DNA from 2 places in the Streptomyces sp. NBC_00247 genome. Region 2 is predicted to be linked to the other one. Evidence: riboswitches for the same ligand, from Rfam matches in the RefSeq annotation. Region 2 holds a riboswitch; the other holds the start of a gene.
The links. Region 2 has a riboswitch for cyclic di-AMP ahead of OHT52_RS10560 (transglycosylase family protein). Riboswitches for the same ligand answer to the same signal wherever they lie in the genome.

Region 1: linked by a shared signal. The riboswitch ahead of OHT52_RS15820 (M23 family metallopeptidase) and the one ahead of OHT52_RS10560 (transglycosylase family protein) in region 2 are both predicted to bind cyclic di-AMP.

What each region holds. Positions count from the first base shown of each region.
Region 1 is NZ_CP108093.1:3,711,861-3,719,326, reverse strand. Features, by position in the region: gene OHT52_RS15830 (PrsW family intramembrane metalloprotease) at 1-1,530, shown strand, start outside; gene OHT52_RS15825 (aldo/keto reductase) at 1,540-2,487, opposite strand; gene OHT52_RS15820 (M23 family metallopeptidase) at 2,825-3,880, opposite strand; cyclic di-AMP (ydaO/yuaA leader) riboswitch at 3,892-4,044, opposite strand; gene OHT52_RS15815 (PP2C family protein-serine/threonine phosphatase) at 4,361-5,518, opposite strand; tRNA gene OHT52_RS15810 (tRNA-Met) at 6,022-6,095, opposite strand; gene OHT52_RS15805 (hypothetical protein) at 6,549-6,965, shown strand; gene OHT52_RS15800 (GntR family transcriptional regulator) at 7,317-7,466, opposite strand, start outside.
Region 2 is NZ_CP108093.1:2,540,806-2,548,271, reverse strand. Features, by position in the region: gene OHT52_RS10570 (cytochrome P450 family protein) at 1-999, shown strand, start outside; gene OHT52_RS10565 (transglycosylase family protein) at 1,106-2,167, shown strand; cyclic di-AMP (ydaO/yuaA leader) riboswitch at 2,458-2,637, shown strand; gene OHT52_RS10560 (transglycosylase family protein) at 2,641-3,360, shown strand; gene eno (phosphopyruvate hydratase) at 3,711-4,997, shown strand; gene OHT52_RS10550 (FtsB family cell division protein) at 5,100-5,603, shown strand; gene OHT52_RS10545 (DUF501 domain-containing protein) at 5,700-6,245, shown strand; gene OHT52_RS10540 (Ppx/GppA phosphatase family protein) at 6,242-7,195, shown strand; gene OHT52_RS10535 (gamma carbonic anhydrase family protein) at 7,235-7,466, opposite strand, start outside.

The DNA of each region.
Region 1 (7,466 bases), 1.2 Mb from region 2:
GAGATCCTGGGCGCCGTCCCGGAGCGCGCCCACTGGCGCTACCGCCCGCGCCGGGTGGGGCTGGTGTGGCGCAGCAAGGCGTTCCGCGCGGGCGCGGTGATCGTCACGCTGGCCATCTGCGGGCTGCTCATCCTGGCTCTGGTGCGTGAGGAGACCGGCACCGAGGGGTTCCTCGTCGGTCTGGGGCTCGCGGTGCTGCCGGTGCCGCTCCTGATGGCCGCGTTCCGCTGGCTGGACCGGGTCGAACCGGCGCCCTGGCGGAATCTGCTGTTCGCCTTCGCCTGGGGTTCGTGCGCGGCGGCGCTGGTCGCGATCGTCGCGAACTCCTTCGCGACGTACTGGATCGCGAATCTCTCGGCGGACCCGGCGGGCGCCGACACCCTGGGGGCCACGGTCGTCGCGCCGATCGTCGAGGAGAGCGCGAAGGGCGCCGCCGTGCTGATGCTCTTCCTGTTCCGCAGACGGGAGTTCAACGGGGTCGTCGACGGGATCGTGGCGGCCGGCTTCACCGCGACCGGCTTCGCGTTCAGCGAGAACATCCTCTACCTCGGCAGCGCCTTCGGTGAGGACCGGCAGTTGGGGACGGTGGGGATCGTGTCGCTGACGGTCGGCACCTTCTTCGTGCGGATCGTCCTGTCGCCTTTCGCGCACCCGGTGTTCACGGCGATGACGGGCATCGGCTTCGGTCTCGCCGCGGCGAGCCGTGCGGGGGGCGGCCGGCGACGGGTCCGCCGGATCGCGCTCCCGCTGCTGGGGCTGCTGCTCGCGATGGGCATGCACGCCCTGTGGAACGGTTCGGCGACCTGGGGTCAGTACGGCTTCTACCTGGTCTACGGCGTCGCCATGATGCCCGCGTTCGGGCTGCTGACCTGGCTGGCGATCTGGTCGCGCGGACGGGAACTGCGGACGCTCGCCGCCGAGTTCCCGGCGTACGCGATGGCCGGCTGGCTCACCCCGGCCGAACCGCTCGCGCTCGCCTCGATGCGCGCCCGGGGCATGGCCCGGGATCTGGCCCGGCACTGGCACGGTGCGTCGGACCGGGCCAGGGGCCGGGCGGCGGCCCGGGCCGTCGCGGAGTACGAGTCGTTCGCGACCTCACTGGCCGCGCTGCGGCGGGACGCCCGGCGCGGCGCCGTGGGCGCGGACTTCGCGGCGCGTGAGCAGGAGTTGCTGCACCACCTCTGGGAGCGCAGGAACGTCGCCTCCCCCGCGCTGAGCCACGCGGCCCGCAGCGTGTTCCGGCCGGCCGTCCGCCGTCCGGTGCCCCACTCGTACGGCCTCGGAGCCCACGCGCACGGCGCCCACGCGGCCCACGGCGCGCACGCCCGGGGCTGGGCGCCCCCGTCACCGTCCCCGCAGCAGCCCTGGCCCGGCGCGCCCGGCGCGCAGGGGGGCCCGGCGCCGACCGGGTACGGAGACGGTCCGGCGGCCCCGTACCGCACCGGCCAGGTCCCGTCGCCGGCGCCTCAGGAGCCGCCTCCGCACCGCCAGTACGGCGGGCACAACCCCTATCTGCACCCGCCGGGGTGAGGCCTTCGCTCAGGCGGAGGCTTCGGTGAGCCGGTCCAGTTCCTCGTCGGTCAGCGTGAGCTCGGCGACCGCGAGCAGCGCCGGAAGCTGTTCGGGCGTACGGGCCGAGGCGATCGGCGCAACCACCGTGGGGCGCGACGCCAGCCAGGCCAGCGCGACGGTGGCGATCTCCGCCCCGTGCGCCTCGGCGACGGCGTCCAGCGCGCTCAGCACCTTCTGCCCCCGCTCCGACTCCAGGTGCGCTCCGGCGCTCGCGGCGCGGGCGCTCTCCACCCGCGTACCCGGCCGGTACTTGCCGGTGAGGAAGCCGGCTGCCAGCGCGTAGTACGGGACCGCGCCGAGGCCGGTCTCGGCGGCGAGGTCCTGGGCGGGGCCCTCGTACGTGTCGCGGGAGACCAGGTTGTAGTGCGGCTGGAGCGCGACGTACCGGGCGAGCCCTTCGCGCTCGGAGAATTCGAGCGAGGCGCGCAGGCGCTCGGGGCTGATGTTGGAGGCGCCGATCTCGCGGACCTTGCCCTCCTTGACCAGCTGGTCGAGGGTGGTGACGATCTCCTCCACCGGGACGCTCTCGTCGTCGTAGTGCGTGTAGTAGAGGTCGATGTAGTCGGTGTCGAGGCGCCGCAGGGACTCCTCCACCGCGCTCCTGACGTTGCCGGTGGCGAGCCCCCGGTACTCGGGGTGGGCACCGACCTTGGTGGCGACGACGACGTCCGCGCGGTTGCCTCGGGCCTTGAGCCACTTGCCGATGAGCGCCTCCGATTCGCCGCCCCGGTTGCCCGGGACCCAGGCCGAGTACGCGTCGGCGGTGTCGACGAAGTTGCCGCCGGCCGCGGTGTAGGCGTCGAGCACCGCGAAGGACTGGGCCTCGTCGGCGGTCCAGCCGAAGACGTTGCCGCCGAGGGCGAGGGGGAAGACCTTGATGCCGGACGTGCCGAGTGTGCGGAGAGAAGAAGTCATGAGGAGTTCAACGGAGCGGACGGGAGACCGTATTCCGCTTCCGGAGCTCCAGCCGCCACCCACGGGCCGCGATTCCGGCGGCGGATCCGGCCGTGATCCCGACGGTGGCTGCCGCGGCGACTGCCGCGCGACGGTTCCGGCCGGGATTCGGCAGGGATTCCGGCCGGGGTTCGGCAGGGATTCGGCCGGGATTCGGCAGGGCGAAGGGGAAGCCGGCAGCCCTGACGTCGGGGGGAAGCGTCAGGGCTGCCGGGGCAGGGGGCGCCCGAGGGCGTGTCCGGCGGGGGATACGCGGCCACCCGGGCCCACGCGGCGTGCCCGGGTGGGCCCGGAGGCGTCAGACGGTGAGGCCCTTGCCGGTCAGCCAGGCCATCGGGTCGATGCCGGTGCCGTCCGCGGTGTGGACTTCGAGGTGGAGGTGCGGGCCGGTGACGTTGCCGGTGGCTCCCACGCGGCCGATGGTGTCGCCCGTGCCGACCTGCTGGCCGACGACGACGTCCATGGAGGACTGGTGGCAGTACCAGATCTCCGTACCGTCGTCGAGCTGCAGGACCGTGCGGTACCCGTACGAGCCCGACCAGCCCGCCGACTTGACCGTTCCCCCGTGCACGGCCTTGACCGGGGTACCGGTCGGCGCGGCGAAGTCGAGACCGGTGTGCTGCCCGGAGGCCCACATCGTGCCGGCCTCGCCGAAGGTGGAGGTGATCGTGTACGCGGAGGTGGGGAGCGAGTAGCTGGCGGCGAGCTTGGCGAGCCTCTCGGCCTCGGCCTTCTTCGCCGCGGCCTCCTCCGCCGCCTTCTTCTCCGCCGCGGCCTTCGCCGTGGCCGCGTCCTGCTGCTTCTTGGCCTCGGTGGCGGCCTTGGCCGCCGCCGCCTCCTCCTCCGCCGCCTTCGCGTCCGCGTCGGCGGCGGACTGCTGCTGCTCGGCCTGCTGGAGGATGCGGGCGCGCAGCGCCTCGCCCGCGTCGGTGGCGCCCTGCTCGGTCTCCGCCGTGGTGAGCCCGGCCGTGGTGAACGGCGCGGCGGCTGCCACCGGCACGGGAGTGTCGTCGGACTGGACCGCGGTGATCAGAGCACCCAGCCCGGGAAGGGACTTGGCGTCCGGAAGGTTGTCCGCGAGCGAATCGGGAAGAGAAATGGAGACCGGCGGCTTGCTCTGCGCGGTGGCCATGCCGCCCGCACCGACGGCCGCGATGACGCCGACCCCGAGGACGGTGGAACTACGCGCGAGACCACGCTGCTTGGCGACGCGGTGCCGGCCGCGTACGGGGCGGAGGGAATCCTCGGTGGGGTTCCATTCCTCCCAGGCCCTGTCGGCGTCCCCGGGGGAGCCGAAACCCTCACGGGTGGCGAAGGGTGACGGGGCTTCGGGGGCAGGCTGGTTGGACGCCACGTGGGCGCACTCCTTTCCTTCCTTCTCGCCTACCGGGTTAGCTGACGGGTTCGGAGCAGGAAGGTCTCCTACGGGCGCCTGGTGTCTCTGTCGAGACACAGGTGTCCGATTCACCCCAAGAAGTGGTTCCCCGGTTCCCTTGCGGAATTCGGCGCTCGCGCACGGCGCCGTCTCTGACGACGGCTGGGACGACCGCGCTGCGTTATCGAACGTTAATAGACATACGGCTCCGATTCCAAGCCGTTCCCCTTGATCATTCCCGCTTCGGGCCGGGATTTACCTGGGCATTCCCCCGCCAATAGGGGCGACTTGCGGACGACCCGTACGACCGCATTCATCTGACGGTGTGTCATATGTTATCGAGCGGCACCGCCCCGCTACGGACCGTCGCCGCACCCGGGGCGACGGTCCGCGGAGCCGACCGCGGGAGCGCCACCCGGGCGTGATTCCGAGAAGTGACGCCGGCCGCCCGGAACCGCGTCAGCCGCCGCCGCGGCCCACGATCGGCACGGTGGTCCGGCGCTCCGGCTGGTCCTCCGCGGGCCGGGCCACCGCGAGCAGCGCCAAGTCGTCCGTCGAGTGGCCACCGGTGTGCAGCCGGACGTCGTCGGTGAGCGCCGAGAGCAGCTCGTCGGGACCGGGGAAGATCCTGCCGCGCAGCCGCTCCGCCGGGTCGTAGAACACGCCCGCCGAGTCGCGCGCCTCGGAGAGCCCGTCCGTGTAGGTCAACAGGGTCGCGCCCGGCGGGAAGTCCCACTCGTCAGCCTGGTCCGGCCAGGCTCCCAGCGCCATGCCGAGCGGCAGCGCGGGCGTACCGGGCCGCAGCACGTCCAGCGCTCCCCCGGCGTGCAACAGCAACGGTTCGGGGTGGCCCCGGTTGACGATCCGCAGCGTGGCGGAGCCCTGGGGGATCTCGGCGAGCACCGCGGTGACGAACCCCTCCACCGGGTCCAGGCCCCCGCGCCGCGCCGCGTCCCTGACCAGCGCACGCTCCAGCCGGTCCGCCACCCCCTCCAGCGTCTCCTCCTGCTCGGCGGCCTCCCGGAACGCGCCGATGATCACCGCCACCGCCTCGACCGCGTCGAGCCCCTTGCCGCGCACGTCGCCCAGGACGAGACGCACTCCGTGCGGAGTGTCCGCGACGGCGAACAGGTCGCCGCCGACGTACTCGTCCGCCTGCGCCGCCTCGTACCGCGCGGCGACATGGAGCCCGCCCACCCGGTCGGCCGGAACGGGCAGCACCGCGCGCATGGCGGTCTCCGCGATGATCCGGGCGGAGGCCAGCTGCTCGCTTCCGCGCCGCACCACCCCGTTGATGACGAGCGCCAGCACGGCCGTGGTGGCCACGGTGAGCGTCTCGATGATCGGAACGATCTCGCCGATGGTGCCCACGTACACCCGCATCGCGATGACGGCCGACAGCGAGGCGGCACCGATCCGGACGGTGCCGGCCCGGGAGGCGAACGGCGCGGCGATCAGAGGCGCGGCGACGAACAGGGGTACCGCCGTGAAGCGGGGCGGTGACGCGATGTCGAAGACCAGCCCGCCGAGGACGAGCAGGGCAGGCAGAATCCGCACGAATCGCCGGGCACTGACACCCCCGGACGCCCAACCGCCCCCGTACAGCCGTTTCGCCACCTCTGTGCTTCTCCTGCCCTGTCCCGCCACGGCTGCGGAACCTACCGCGCCCCGCCCGGGCCGGCCCGAACCGCGCCGTGCGGCGACTCCTCGTCGTCCATTGGGGGGAGCGCACGGCTCCCCGTCGAGCGCCCCCCACCGTCGGCGTACGGCGGGTGCACCGGTCCGGCGGAACGGGGTTCCACACCGTTCGGCGAGTGCCCGTGCGCCGCGCACGGAAACGGCGGCGCAACCGCTCCGGACGCCCGGACTCCCCGGACGCCCGGACTCCCGTCAACGCGTTCGACCTGGTGGCCGCGACCGTGCGGGTGTGCGAGGTCCCTGGATGGACCAGTTCATGCCCATTACGGCAGATCTTTACGCGCCGGTCGGACCGAGCGGGCCGAACACTCGCAGAGAACGGAGGGGCCGAACGGACGACGCTTGCGCACGCATTCCCGTGGGCGAACACGCGGGAACGACTCGGGCCCGGCACGCTGTGCGTGCCGGGCCCGGGCCTTCAGTAGCGGGGACAGGATTTGAACCTGCGACCTCTGGGTTATGAGCCCAGCGAGCTACCGAGCTGCTCCACCCCGCGTCGATGAACACAACTCTACGGCATCCTGAGCGGGCTTCGAACCACCCCGGAACCACACGGGCACGACCGAGCGGCTCTCCCGGCATCGGCGCACACGCCCAGGGCTCGCCCCCAAAGCGTTGCCGCCCGCCCGAAGAATCCCCACCAGGGGTACGGACACCGGCAACCCGCCCTTCCACGAGCCGAGTTCACCACCGCCGATCCAGCCCTGCCGTCATCCCGCGCGCAGAGCAACACAGTTAGGCCCAAAGCACCGCCACACCCACTCCAACGGTCTTTTTGCATGAGGCAGTTGCCACGCGTGCTCTTCTGGCCAAGGATGTGGATGCATCCCCCAGAACCGGCGGGCTGCCCGTGCGGACACGTGCCCCCGAGGCGGCGGAATTCGCCCTGCCCCGGCGTCGGCCACGCGCTCCCGGTCCCGCAACGCCGCTCTCTCCGGAGGACTCCACCATGACCACACCTCTCACTCCCGCCCCTTCCACCCCCTCGGACACCTCTCTGGGGGCCCGAGTGCGCACCTCGGCGGCGAGCGCGATCATCGGGGGCCTCGCCGGGGCCGTGATGAGCGCGGTGGTGGTCTACTTCATCATCGGGATGCCGGACGGCGAGGGCACCAACGCTCTGAACAACGCGATATCCGGCCTGATCAGCGGCTTCCTGGCCGGCTTCATCGGCCTGATGGTCTACCAGAGCAAGGCGGCGGCAGCAGCCCGGGCAGCCGGAGCCGCCGCCACGACCGCGCCCGCCACGCCCACGGAGGCGGCGAGACCTGCTGCCGCCGAAACCGGGGCAGCCACCGCGGAGCCGGCCACCGCGGAGCCGGCGACCGAAGAGGCGGCCGGGAGCAAGGCTCCGACCGGCGTCTGAAGCCCGCCCCGCACACGAGCGGGCACGCAGGGTCCCTGACTCCCGGGTCCCGTCACTCGGGCCCGCCCCGATTCCGCGAAGCGACCGCCCCGTCCGGCTCCACGGCCCGGCGGGGCGGCGTCGCGTCCCGGAAGCCTCACCACCAGAGGGCTGCACGACCGGAGGGCATCACGGCCAGAGCACGTCACGGCGAGAGCACGTCACGACCGGAGCACGTCACGGCCAGAGGCGGCACGCCCGGTCACTCGCCCCGGCACCCCCGTCGCGCCCCGAGACCCGTACCGGCCTCGTACAGCGTTCAGCGAACTCCTCGTACGCGGATAACCGTTGCCGCCCCCGAGGCAGCCGCCGTCACTCGCTCCGCTCGACGGCGATCTCGTACGCGACTTCCCACCGCACGTCCGGAACCACGATGTCCGCGGTCTCGACCGGGCGGCCGTCGGTGTCGTAGAAGGTGCGCTCCAACTCGGTGACCAGGCCACCGATGCTGATACCGAGGAG
Region 2 (7,466 bases):
CTCAACATCGACCCGCCCGACCACACCCGGCTGCGCCGGCTCGTGTCCAAGGCGTTCACCCCGCGCCGGGTCGCGGAGTTCGCGCCCCGCGTGCAGGAGCTGACGGACCGGCTCATCGACCGGTTCGCGACCGAGGGCAAGGCCGACCTCATCCACGAGTTCGCGTTCCCGCTCCCCATCTACGCCATCTGCGACCTGCTCGGGGTGCCCGAGGAGGACCAGGACGACTTCCGGGACTGGGCGGGCATGATGATCCGCCACGGCGGCGGACCACGTGGCGGAGTGGCGCGCTCGGTGAAGCGGATGCGCGCCTACCTCGCCGAACTCATCCACCGCAAGCGGGAGAACCCGGGCGACGACCTGATCTCCGAACTCATCCGCACCAGCGACCACGGCGAGCACCTCACGGAGAACGAGGCCGCCGCGATGGCCTTCATCCTGCTCTTCGCGGGCTTCGAGACGACCGTCAACCTCATCGGCAACGGCACCCACTCCCTGCTCCGCCACCCCGAGGAGCGCGCCCGCCTCCAGGCGTCGCTGGCGGCGGGGGAGGAGGAGCTGCTCGCCACCGGCGTCGAGGAGCTGCTCCGCTTCGACGGCCCGGTGGAGCTGGCCACCTGGCGGTACGCCACCGAACCGCTGACCCTCGGCGGCGAGGAGATCGCGGCAGGCGATCCCGTGCTCGTGGTCCTCGCGGCGGCCGACCGCGACCCCGCGCGCTTCGAGGACCCCGACACGCTCGACCTCGCCCGGCGTGACAATCAGCACCTCGGCTACGGCCACGGCATCCACTACTGCGTGGGTGCGCCGCTCGCCCGGCTGGAGGGACGGACCGCCCTCGCGACCCTGTTGAGGCGCCTCCCTGACCTGCGTCTTGCGGGAGAAACAGCCGATTTGCGGTGGCGTGGAGGGCTCATCATGCGTGGACTGCGCACCCTTCCGGTGGAGTTCACGCCCAGGCCGGCGCTCGACCAAGGTGACGTTCCGTCAACACTGTGATGTTCACGTGATCTGCGAGGCATCGACTTGTGACACACGTTCGAGTCCCGCTAGGTTCACGGTTCGACGCATCAGTTCACCCGTCAGTCACACGGAAGGCACTCCCATGGGCTCCGCGAACGGCAGACACCGCCGCCCTCGCCAGGCACCCGCCATCGTCGTCGCAGCCGGCGTGACAGGCTCCGCCCTCGCGATTCCGCTCCTCGCCGCAGGCAGTGCCGGCGCGGCGGACGCGAACACCTGGGACAAGGTCGCCGAATGCGAGAGCGGCGGCACCTGGAGCGCGGACTTCGGCAACGGCTACTACGGCGGACTGCAGTTCTCCCAGGAGACCTGGTCCGCCTACGGCGGTACGGAGTACGCGCAGCGCGCGGATCTCGCCAGCCGCACCCAGCAGATAGCCGTGGCGGAGAAGGTGCTCGACGCCAAGGGCCCGCAGGCGTGGCCCGGGTGCGCGGTGATCTCCGGGCTGGCGCCCGCGGGCGCCCTCATCGGCGTCGACCCCGGCTCCACGGACGCGGGAGCCTCGGCCGGCACGATCCCGGACGCGGACGGCGCACCCGTCTCCACCGGCACCGCGGAGTCGACGGGCTCCTCCGGCTCGACCGGCGCCCCGGACTCCGGCGGCACCTCCGGGAGCAGCGCCACGCCGAGCCCCGACGCCTCCGCGACCCCCTCGCCCTCCGGCTCGGCCACCCCGGACGCCACCACGCCCGGCAAGAGCGGTGCGAAGAGCGGTACCAAGGGCGGCGCGACGGACGCGGCGACCGGTGACACCGCGACGAGCGGCAAGCACCGCGGGACGCCCGACCCGGACGAGGCGGCCGCCGACGCCTCGCGCGACACCGGCCGGCACGCCTCGCGCGGGGACGGCGACGCGCGCGACGACACGACCCTCGCGACGGACGGGACGTACACGGTCCGGTCCGGCGACAACCTCTGGGCGATCGCCGACGCGCAGAACCTCTCCGACGGCTGGACCGAGCTCTACCAGGCCAACGAGAGCGTGATCGGCTCCGACCCGGACCTGATCCTGCCCGGCCAGGAGCTCGACCTGACGTCGGCGGAGGCCCCCGCGGCGACCGGCACCGCCCCGGCCGCGTCGGACGCCACCTCCGACACGCCGGAGACCGTTCCCGACACGGCCGAGACCGCTCCCGCCAACTGATCCAATTCGGGAAAACACCCCAAAAAGAGGGGCAGTTAAGGGGCCTATGTCCACTTTTGCGAAAGTGAGACATGGGTCTCTTCGCTGTTTCGGCGTGTCGCGGTCACCGGCGTTCGCAGATGTCCGCTTTGACCTGCGGAAACGGTTATTCAACCGTGGCTAGTAAGGTCTGATTGTCTGATATGTCCATCATTGAATGTGGGGGTTCCCTCTGTTTACGGTCAGAACCGCTCGCACCGCGGGCCCCGTCGACCGTCACGCCGAATCCTGCCGTCGGTCGAAGGGAACAGACGCGTAAAGCGCCGTAGGCAGGAGCGGGGGACCCAGGTAAGCCGCCGGTATCGGACGGCCCGTCGGAACGACGGGCGGCCGGAGCCGGCTAGGGGTTAAGCCACACGCAAGGACGTGTGGCCGGGCACTCATTGGCCCGAACCCGACAGCTCACCTCGTAGGCGTCGGTGAGGAGACGTTCCATGCTGCTGTCCAGCAACGGTAAGCACCGCCGCTCGTCCAAGGCCGTCCGTGTGGCCACGCTCGCCGGCGTCGCCGGTGCCGCCATCGCCCTCCCGCTGATGGGCGCCACCAACGCTTCCGCCGCCTCCGTCGCCACCTGGGACGCCGTCGCCCAGTGCGAGTCCGGTGGCAACTGGTCCATCAACACCGGCAACGGCTACTACGGCGGCCTGCAGTTCTCGCAGTCCAGCTGGGCCGCCGCCGGCGGTACGAAGTACGCCCCCCGCGCCGACCTGGCGACCAAGGAGCAGCAGATCGCCACCGCCGAGGTGCTGCTCGACCTGCAGGGCCCGGGTGCCTGGTCCTGCGCCGGTGCCGGCAACCTCACCAACGACGGTGTGGACCCGGGCGTCGACACGGGCTCCTCCGCGAGCACCGGCTCGACCGCGACCGACGACAGCGCCACCACGGCGACGCCGGACCGCGCCACCGACTCGCAGACCGCCTCCCGCGGCGAGGACCGCCCCGCCGCCGCGAAGTCCGAGACCGTCACCACGCCGACCGGCGACAAGGTGGAGAAGGGCGACGGCGAGTACAAGGTCGTCACCGGCGACACCCTCAGCACCATCGCCGAGAAGCAGGGCGTCAAGGGCGGCTGGCAGAAGCTGTTCGAGTTGAACCACGACATCGTCGACGACGCCGACCTCATCTTCCCGGGTCAGCAGCTCCACCTGAAGTAATCACGAACCACTCCTCCCCGGAACGGGGGTGTCCGGCGGCACCCCTTTCCCACTCCCTGGCCCGGCGCGCACTCCCCCCGCGCGCCGGGCCAGGGCCTTTTCCGGCGCCGGTGCGGATGCGGGACCGCGAGCGGCGTACAGGTGAGGAGGGGAAGGAGAGGTTCGCTTCCCCCGCCGTACCGCGGACCGCCGGCCCCCGTACCGCCGGACGTTATGTTCCGTACGGAAACAATGTGTAGGCTCGTCGTGTCACTGGACGGACGGTCGGCTGGCCGATGTCCTGTGTCCGGTTAGGCTCTAGTCGCCAGGCTCAAGAGCCCCGCACAGTCAGCGTCACATCCCAGAAGGAGATGCTCGTGCCGTCCATCGACGTCGTCGTAGCCCGGGAAATCCTCGACTCGCGGGGTAACCCCACCGTCGAGGTCGAAGTTGGTCTCGACGACGGCAGCACGGGCCGTGCTGCCGTTCCGTCCGGCGCCTCCACCGGCGCGTTCGAGGCCGTCGAGCTTCGCGACGGCGACCCCAAGCGTTACCTCGGCAAGGGCGTGGAGAAGGCCGTCCTCGCCGTCATCGAGCAGATCGGCCCGGAGCTCGTCGGCTACGACGCCACCGAGCAGCGTCTGATCGACCAGGCGATGTGCGACCTCGACGCCACGGAGAACAAGGGCTCGCTCGGCGCCAACGCCATCCTCGGCGTCTCGCTCGCCGTGGCCCACGCCGCCTCCGAGGCCGCCGACCTCCCGCTCTTCCGCTACCTCGGCGGCCCGAACGCGCACCTGCTGCCCGTTCCGATGATGAACATCCTGAACGGTGGGTCGCACGCCGACTCCAACGTCGACATCCAGGAGTTCATGATCGCCCCGATCGGCGCGGAGTCCTTCTCCGAGGCCCTTCGCTGGGGTGCCGAGACCTACCACACGCTGAAGAAGGTCCTGAAGACCAAGGGCCTCTCCACCGGTCTCGGCGACGAGGGCGGCTTCGCCCCGAACCTCGAGTCCAACCGCGCCGCCCTCGACCTCATCGTCGAGGCCATCAAGGAGGCCGGCTTCGTCCCCGGCCGCGACATCGCGCTCGCGCTCGACGTCGCCGCGTCCGAGTTCTACAAGGACGGCAAGTACGAGTTCGAGGGCAAGTCGCGCTCGGCCGCCGAGATGACCGAGTACTACGAGGAGCTCGTCTCCGCGTACCCGCTGGTCTCCATCGAGGACCCGCTGTACGAGGACGACTGGGCCGGCTGGAAGGTCATCACCGACAAGCTCGGCACCAAGGTGCAGATCGTCGGCGACGACCTCTTCGTCACCAACCCCGAGCGCCTCGCCCGTGGCATCGAGGAGGGCTCGGCCAACGCCCTGCTCGTCAAGGTCAACCAGATCGGTTCGCTGACCGAGACCCTGGACGCCGTCGAGCTCGCGCAGCGCAACGGCTTCAAGTGCATGATGTCCCACCGTTCCGGTGAGACCGAGGACGTCACCATCGCCGACCTCGCCGTCGCCGTGAACTGCGGTCAGATCAAGACCGGCGCCCCGGCCCGCTCGGACCGCGTCGCCAAGTACAACCAGCTGCTGCGCATCGAGGAGATCCTCGACGACGCCGCCGTGTACGCCGGCCGCTCGGCGTTCCCCCGCTTCAAGGGCTGATCCGCGGCCCGGCCAGGGCCCGCTCCACCAGCCTCCGTCCGTCCCCGCACTCGGTCCCGTACCGTGTGCGGGGACGGACGTGCGTGACGGGGAGGCATGAACATGGCCGTGAAGGACCGCGACCGGTTCTCCACCGCGACCAGGCTGCGGCTGCTCGGCGAGCAGACGGCGGCCCGCGTCTACCGCTCCCAGAACCGCCGCCAGGCCCACCGCTCCCGGCTCACCGGCCGCGCCGCGTTCCTGGCGCTGATCGTCTGCACCCTGATCGTGGCGCTGGCGTACCCGATGCGGCAGTACGTCTCCCAGCGCGAGGAGATCGCCGACCAGGAACGGACGCTCCAGGACGCCGGGAAGCGCGCCGAGGAGCTGCGGGACGAGAAGGCCCGCCTCCAGGACGACGCGTACATCCGCCGCCTCGCCCGCGAACACCTCCACTACGTCCTCCCCGGCGAGACCGGCTACACCGTGATCGACCCCGACGCGGCGGACGACGGCCGGGGCGAGCCCGGCGCCGACGGCCGGCCCTGGCACTCCAACCTCTGGGACGGCGTGGACAGCGCGGACGGCTCCGGCAACGAATCCGACGGCTCCTCCCACGGCGACTGAGCCCCGCGCGGCCAGGCACACTGGTCCGAGCAGAACCGCGCCCCGCGGCGCACCGCACCCCACAGAGCAGCACCTTCGAGCAGAACCAAGGCAGGCATGGACACCGCCCCTCCGCAGACCGAATCCACTCCGCCCACCGACGCGGACATCGCCGCGTTCGAGCAGCAGCTCGGACGGCCGCCGCGCGGGCTGCGCGCCATCGCGCACCGCTGCCCCTGCGGCAACCCGGACGTGGTGGAGACCCAGCCCCGTCTGGAGGACGGCACGCCGTTCCCGACGACGTTCTACCTGACGTGCCCGCGCGCCGCGTCCGCGATCGGCACGCTGGAGGCGAACGGCGTCATGAAGGAGATGACCGAGCGCCTGGGCACCGACCCGGAGCTCGCCGCCTCCTACCGCGCCGCGCACGAGGACTACCTCGCCCGCCGCGACGCCATCGAGGTGCTGGAGGGCTTCCCGAGCGCCGGCGGCATGCCGGACCGGGTGAAGTGCCTGCACGTCCTCGTCGGCCACTCGCTGGCCGCCGGACCCGGCGTGAACCCGCTCGGCGACGAGGCCATCGCCATGCTGCCCGAGTGGTGGGCCAAGGGCCCCTGCGTCACGCCCTGCACGCCCGAGAAGCAGGCCGGGGAGACCGCGTGACCACGACCCGGGTCGCGGCCGTCGACTGCGGTACCAACTCCATCCGGCTGCTCGTCGCCGACATCGACCCCGCCACCGGTGGCTTCACCGAGCTGGACCGCCGGATGCGGATCGTCCGCCTCGGCCAGGGCGTCGACCGCACCGGACGCCTCGCCCCCGAGGCCCTGGAGCGCACGTTCGCCGCCTGCCGCGAGTACGCCGGCGCCATCGAGGAGCTCGGTGCGGAGAAGGTCCGCTTCGTCGCCACCTCCGCCTCCCGCGACGCCGAGAACAGCGCCGACTTCGTCCGGGGCGTCCACGAGATCCTCGGTGTGGAGCCCGAGGTGATCACCGGCGACCAGGAGGCCCAGCTCTCCTTCGACGGCGCCACCAAGGAACTCCACGGCACCGACGGACACGGCTTCGCCGCCCCGTACCTCGTGGTCGACATCGGCGGCGGCTCCACCGAGTTCGTCCTCGGCGACGACACGGTCCGCGCGGCCCGCTCGGTCGACATCGGCTGCGTCCGCATGACGGAACGCCACCTCGTCCAGGACGGCGCGAAGATCGACCCGCCGACCGAGGCACGGATCGCCGCGATCCGCGCCGACATCGACGCGGCCCTCGACCTCGCCGCCGAGACGGTCCCGCTCACCGGGGCCACCACCCTCGTCGGCCTCGCCGGTACGGTGACCACGATCGCCGCCATCGCGCTCGACCTCAAGGAGTACGACTCCGAGGCCATCCACCACTCCCGGATCTCCCTCGCCCGCGTGGAGGAGATCACCACCAGCCTGCTCGCCTCCACCCACGCCGACCGCGCCGCGATCCCCGCGATGCACCCCGGCCGGGTCGACGTGATCGCTTCCGGGGCCCTGATCCTCCAAGCCCTGATGCGGCGCACGGGGGCCCAGGAGATCGTGGTGAGCGAGCACGACATTCTGGACGGGATCGCGTTCTCGGTGGCCTGACGCCGGTCCCGTCCCGACTCGCTGAACGGCCCGGGGGACTCAGATCAGGCGGTCGTGGCGATGGCGGCCGAGGGCCCGGCCGAATCGCTCGGAGATGCCCGGCAGGAGACTCTCGCCTTCGACGGGACGGTCCAGGCCGAAGACGTAGCCGGGGAAGTCGAGATCCTTCTGCACCGCCCAGATCGCCTCGTGATCCTGGGGCGGAAGGATTCGGGCCGGATCCCCGACGGCCACCCAGCCGATCGGCACCGTCGAGTCGGCGGGCAGCACC